Sediminitomix flava: one gene and its partner. Each later gene encodes a partner of the first gene's protein in a complex. Links are inferred from orthologs where the notes say so. Each region holds a gene or a part of one and is shown in the gene's direction. Other genes may lie near its edges. The genes, in order: groL and metK.

What was found.
Region 2: the proteins of groL (region 1) and metK are in contact, whole or in part, in a cryo-EM structure (PDB 8P4O), measured with the Escherichia coli proteins. The link is inferred for Sediminitomix flava from one-to-one orthologs.

Annotation. Positions count from the first base shown.
Region 1 is NZ_QGDO01000003.1:457,424-460,736, forward strand. What follows is about bases 335-3,313. They hold groL (chaperonin GroEL), read left to right. Parts: upstream 335-994; coding sequence 995-2,632; downstream 2,633-3,313. Other genes in these bases: BC781_RS13715 (PorP/SprF family type IX secretion system membrane protein), read left to right, coding at 335-481; BC781_RS13720 (co-chaperone GroES), read left to right, coding at 653-931; rsmH (16S rRNA (cytosine(1402)-N(4))-methyltransferase RsmH), read left to right, coding at 2,933-3,313. Also shown: more of BC781_RS13715, read left to right, coding at 1-334.
Region 2 is NZ_QGDO01000002.1:1,221,101-1,224,376, forward strand. Bases 178-3,119 are described here. They hold metK (methionine adenosyltransferase), read left to right. Parts: upstream 178-980; coding sequence 981-2,258; downstream 2,259-3,119. Other genes in these bases: BC781_RS12030 (carbonic anhydrase family protein), read right to left, coding at 178-476; BC781_RS12040 (tetratricopeptide repeat protein), read left to right, coding at 2,353-3,119. In the rest of the region: more of BC781_RS12030, read right to left, coding at 1-177; more of BC781_RS12040, read left to right, coding at 3,120-3,225. UniProt on the Escherichia coli protein: Catalyzes the formation of S-adenosylmethionine (AdoMet) from methionine and ATP.

The DNA of each region.
Region 1 (3,313 bases):
TGATGGTACAGGAGATGATATTTTGCCAACCAGATTATCTATTCATGGTGGATACTTATTTCACCTTGGTTGGACTGGTCGGAGATCAATGATTAAAGATTATAATGATAAAATATTAACTCCTGTATTTGAATACAGAAGACAAAGGCGTACACAGCAGTTAAGCCTCGGAGCTTATTTTCTAATGAAACCTTTATTAATAGGTATGTGGTATAGAGGTGTTCCAATAATAGAGTCTGCTGAAGAGTCTGGTATTAATCAAGATGCGATATCGGGTATGATAGGATTTAAAATTAAGTCAGTTAATATTGCTTATAGTTATGATTATACTATTTCTTCTCTAACAAATGAAGGAAGAGGTTCCCATGAAATTTCTTTCAGTTTCGATATCCCTAGAAATTCTGACTTTGGGAATAAAAAGAAAAGTGACAAACCTGGTGTTTCTACCCTTCAGTGTCCCACCCCTTGGGTAAATGAGTGATTTGTCATATTATTTTTACTTTTTGTCAGATACGTTTTAGGTTAATTTGCGTCATTGTGTCAGTAAATATGACAATATTCGGATTTTTTTAAAATGGCATAAGAAGTGCTTAAATCTCTACAGATTTGAAAATTATATTTTTAATAAAAATACCTTTTAAACTAAAATAAAATGTCAACAGTTAACATTAAACCACTTGCAGATAGAGTCCTAGTTGAACCTGCTGCAGCTGAGACAAAAACTGCTTCTGGAATTATTATCCCAGATAATGCAAAAGAAAAACCACAAAGAGGTACTGTTGTAGCTGTAGGCCCTGGTTCAAAAGATGAGCCTATGACTGTGAAAGTTGGTGATACAGTGATTTATGGAAAATATTCAGGAACTGAATTAGCTTTAGAAGGCAAAGACTACTTGATCATGAAGGAAGCTGATATTTACGCTATTGTTTAAGTATTAGCTTTAACCTATTCCAATATCAATTTAATTAAGAATCTTTTTTAAAATATTTATAAGATGGCTAAAGAACTTTTCTTTAATACAGAAGCAATTGACGGTCTTAAAAAAGGCGTTGATGCATTGGCTAATGCTGTTAAAGTAACATTAGGACCAAAAGGTAGAAATGTAATTCTTGACAAATCATTCGGAGCACCTCACGTGACTAAGGATGGTGTTTCTGTAGCAAAAGAAATCGAATTGGCAGAGCCAATCGAGAACATGGGTGCTCAATTGGTAAAAGAAGTAGCATCAAAAACTGCAGATGAGGCAGGTGATGGTACTACAACAGCTACTGTTTTGACACAAGCAATCTTTACTGCAGGTATCAAAAATGTAGCAGCTGGTGCTAACCCAATGGATTTGAAAAGAGGTATCGATAAAGCTGTTTCATCTTTGGTGAAACAATTGAAAGATAACTCAAGCGAAGTACAAGACAACAAAGAAATTGCTCAAGTAGCTACTATCTCTGCAAACAACGATGCTGAGATTGGTAACATGATTGCTGAAGCAATGGAGAAAGTTGGAAAAGATGGTGTAATCACTGTTGAAGAAGCAAAAGGTACTGAAACAGAAGTTAAGACTGTAGAAGGTATGCAATTCGACAGAGGTTATTTGTCTCCATACTTCGTGACAAATACTGAGAAAATGCAAGCTGAGTTGGAATCTCCATATATCTTGATCTATGACAAGAAGATCTCAGCTATGAAAGATATTCTTCCTGTATTGGAGCCAGTAGCTCAGTCAGGTAAGCCATTGTTGATTATTGCTGAAGATGTAGATTCTGAAGCTTTGGCTACATTGGTTGTAAACCGTATCAGAGGTGCACTGAAAATTGCAGCTGTTAAAGCTCCTGGTTTTGGTGACAGAAGAAAAGCAATGCTTCAAGATATCGCTGTTTTGACTGGAGGTACTGTAATCTCTGAAGAAACAGGAATGAAGTTGGAAGATGCTACTATCGAGTACTTGGGTACTGCTGAAAAAGTAATTATCGATAAAGATAATACGACAGTTGTAAACGGTGCTGGTGAATCTTCTGCTGTTGAAGCTCGTGTAGCTGAAATCAGACACCAAATCGAAAATACTACTTCAGACTACGATAAAGAGAAATTGCAAGAGCGTTTAGCTAAATTGGCTGGTGGTGTTGCTATTATCTATATCGGTGCTGCTACTGAAGTAGAAATGAAAGAAAAGAAAGACCGTGTAGACGATGCTTTGGCTGCAACTAGAGCGGCTGTTGAAGAAGGCGTAGTTGTTGGTGGTGGTACTGCACTACTAAGAGCTTCTTCTGCTTTGGAAGGTGTTTCTACTGAAAACGAAGATCAACAAATTGGTGTTGAAATCGTGAGAAAAGCAATCGAGGCTCCATTGAGAACTATCCTTGAAAATGCTGGTCTTGAGGCTTCAGTAATCGTAAATAAAGTATTGGAAAATGCTGGAAACTACGGTTACAATGCTAGAACTGATGAGTACCAAGACTTAGTTGAGAACGGAGTTATTGATCCAACGAAAGTTACTCGTTTGGCTTTAGAAAATGCTGCATCTATCGCTTCTCTGTTGTTAACTACTGAATGTGTAGTTGCTTCTGAGAAAGAAGAAGGTGGTGCTCCAGCTATGCCTCCAGCAGGTATGGGCGGTGGAATGCCAGGTATGATGTAATCAGTTGACATCAGAAATAACTTAAGCGAAAGCTTAGTATAGATATTGAGCGGTATAAGTTTTTACTTATACCGCTTTTTTTATGCAATTTATTAAAACATTAACTTCCTTATAAATCATAAGAAATTGCATTTTTTCTATCTTTGTCGTCACTATTCTATATCTAAGAGAAAATTTGTGGGCTTAGGTCGAAAATGACAGAATAAGAGTAGTAATGAAAATGCTATTCATAAATTGAATTTCTAGTTTGTTTTGTTCTATGAATAGCCTTATTATAAAGTAAAAAGAATTCAAAATAAGATGTATCATATACCTGTAATGCTTGAGGAGTGCCTCGATTGGTTAAAACTTGAGGATAGAAACACCTATGTGGATGTGACTTTTGGTGGTGGAGGTCATTCTAAAGCAATACTTGAAAGAATCTCTAATGGGAAATTAGTCGCTTTTGATCAAGATCAAGACGCGAAAAAAAATGCAGATAAAATTGAAAATGAACAATTTTTGTTCGTTCAAAGCAATTTTAGAAACCTTAAGAGATTCTTGAGATTACATAATCAAATTCCTGTAGATGGAATTCTTGCCGATTTAGGAATCTCATCACATCAAATTGATTGTGGAGAAAGAGGCTTTTCAACTCGTTTTGATGCTGAATTAGACATGAGAATGGATCAGTCTGCTGAG
Region 2 (3,276 bases), on another replicon or contig:
AATTCTTTAAAGAAATTAGGATCTGTTCCTTCTTTAAAAAGCACAGCTAAAACTAAGTAATTTTTAGAACCATCCTTATTAGTATTTGAATGTACCAAATGCATTTCCATTGGATATGTCACACCATCTATCAAATGTTCTGACGGAGTATGAAAGTGAAGTTGGTCAAAATTGTACTCTATTCCATCAAAACTAAACGTACTTCCAGGTTCATATTCTACTTTTACCGTTTTGCCTTCATTGATAAGTTGGTGAGGTTTATCTGTGATATGTGTATAATTATAATAAATCGTATGTGTTGAATCGTCTTCTTCGGAGGTTACTATATTTATAGGTGATTGTAACTTCCCATGCCCTTTCTCTACAGAAAGGTAATGTGTTTGTTTGAGATGATTATCGGCAACAGTTTCGTCTTTGGGAGAATGTTTACAAGCTATAAAAAAGCTACATAGCAAAAAGAGAATGATACTTTTCATATGATTTTTAATACATAAACATCATTTTCTTCTTGAATAATTCAGACCTACATTCATCTAAATCACAATAGTTTATCCAATTCTGAAACTCTTCGTGAAAATCCTTTTATTGAATCTTTCTAAATAAAATTGGTGACACAATAGAATTTATATACCTTTGTATAGCTTATCAAGAAAGACCGAGGGACTGGGCCCGATGAAGTCTTAGCAACCCCCTTCCAAATAGGCAGGTGCTAATTCCCATTTCTGACAAGAGTCAGGAGAAGATAAGTTTCATCCTACCGATATGGACTCTTCTTTTTTGATAGCGTTTTGGATTGCACCGTGCACTATCATTTTCTGTATAAAATTTAGTGCTTTTCATTGGAATGTGATTTTTGATCTAAGAAAAATATAGGTTCTTGACCAAACAAATCTACATTGTAAGCTGTTTAGCATCGGAACAATAGTTCACGAGATATCCAGAATCTAAATAAAAGTTGATTTAAATTTAATAACTCAAGAATGGCATACCTATTCACATCTGAATCGGTGTCTGAAGGGCACCCTGATAAAGTTGCTGACCAAATCTCAGACTCAGTCTTAGACGCAATGTTGTCTCAAGACCCAGACTCTCGTGTTGCTTGTGAGACGCTCGTAACTACAGGGCTTGCAGTATTAGCTGGAGAAATCACAACAAAAGCATACGTAGAAATCCCTGATATTGTACGCGAGACAATTAATAATATAGGTTATAACAAAGATAATTATCAATTCTCTGGAGACTCTTGTGGTGTTCAAGTGGCACTGCACAGTCAATCACCTGATATTGCACAAGGTGTAAATGAAGGAGAAGGAGTTGATAAAGAGCAAGGAGCAGGAGATCAAGGGATGATGTTTGGTTATGCCACAAATGAGACTCCAGAATATTTGCCTACAGCTTTGGCATTCTCTCACCGTTTGGTAAAGGAATTGGCTAACATCCGTAAAAATGAATCTGATGTAATGCCATATCTTCGCCCTGATGCAAAAGCTCAAGTAACGATTGAGTATAATGAAGACGGTAAACCAAAGCGTGTTCATACAATTGTTGTTTCTACTCAACACGATGATTTTGCAGCAGAAGAAGAAATGTTAGCAAAAATTGCTGAGGATGTAAAAGAGCATGTTATTGCTAGAGTAATTCCTGCTGAATTATTAGACGGAGATACAATCTATCACATCAACCCTACAGGTAAATTTGTGATTGGTGGACCTCACGGTGATGCAGGTTTGACTGGTCGTAAAATTATTGTAGATACTTACGGTGGTAAAGGTGCTCACGGTGGCGGTGCATTTTCAGGAAAAGATCCTTCTAAAGTAGACCGTTCGGCTGCTTATGCTGCTCGTCACATCGCGAAAAACGTAGTTGCAGCAGGATTGGCAGACGAAGCGTTGGTACAAGTTGCTTATGCAATTGGTATCTCAAATCCAGTATCTTTGAATATCAATACTTATGGTACAGCTAAAGTAGGTCTTTCTGATGTAGAAATTGCGGCTAAACTTTCTCAAATTTTCGATATGCGTCCTAAAGCAATTATCGATCGTCTGGGATTGAAAAACCCTATCTATACTCCAACGGCAGCTTACGGGCACGTAGGTCGTTCTCCTTACACTGCTGAAGTAGAATTCAACACAGTTGATATCACTGAAGTTGATGGTGTTAAGACAGAAATCCGTAAGAAAGAACTTAAAGAAGTTGAGTTCTTCACTTGGGAAAAGACAGATTATGTAGGAAAAATTAAAGACGATTTTAGCCTTTAATCTTCCAAATCATATACATTTGAACCCCAATCTACTTGTTAGGTTGGGGTTTTTCACTTTTTCACCCTTTGGGTAAATGTAGAGATTGATATTTATGAAGAAGATTATCTTTTTTGTTACCAGCCTTTTATACTTCACCTTTCAAGCAAATGCTCAAGTTGCTTTAGATCAAAAAGTAAGTTCGTACACATGTGATTGCTTACGAAATTATGCTCCTGAAGAAATTGACGATGAGATAATGGAAAATTGTATTTCAGAAGCAATGAAAGCAGTAGCTCCAGAAATGACACAAGTGCAAATCAAAGCCCTTGAACAAGTCGATAATATGTGGGCACTTATTGAAAATGTAACCAAACAAGTTTCTGAAAATTGCTTGCAACAATCTTCTTCAAAAGATAAAGGAAATACCTATTATTATTCGGTATGGAAAAAGGCCAATAAATGGTATGAAAACGGAAAAACGTTCGAAGAAATACAAGACTATACCAATGCGATAAAAGCTTATGATAAAGCATTAATCATTGACCCTGAATTTGTATTGGCTTGGGATAATATGGGTTTTTGCTATAAGCAACTGAAGAATTACCCTGAAGCAATTAGAGCTTTCAAAAAATCATTAATTCTCTATCCTGAAGGTAAGTTTGCCCAAATTGAGCTTGCAGAAGCCTATCTTTTAACCAAAGAAAGTGATAAAGCCGTAGAAATTTACAATGGTTATAAGGAGCTATTTCCAGATGAAGCTTTTGGCTACTTATCTGCTGGAAATATCCGATTGGGAGAAGGAAATTACAGAGCTGCCACTGAAGATATCCTAATGGCACATAAAATCAACATCTTAACTGGAGCAAACAGTAAACAAAGTAAAAAGCTACTTTTACTAATGTATAAAAAGTATAAAGATGACGGTGCTGAAGATGAGCTTCTCGAAAAAGCCAAAGAAATGGGAATCGAGTTGAAAAAAGAATAAATCTGAACATCTTATTAAATAATAAAGCCCTCTATGAACTGGAGGGCTTTA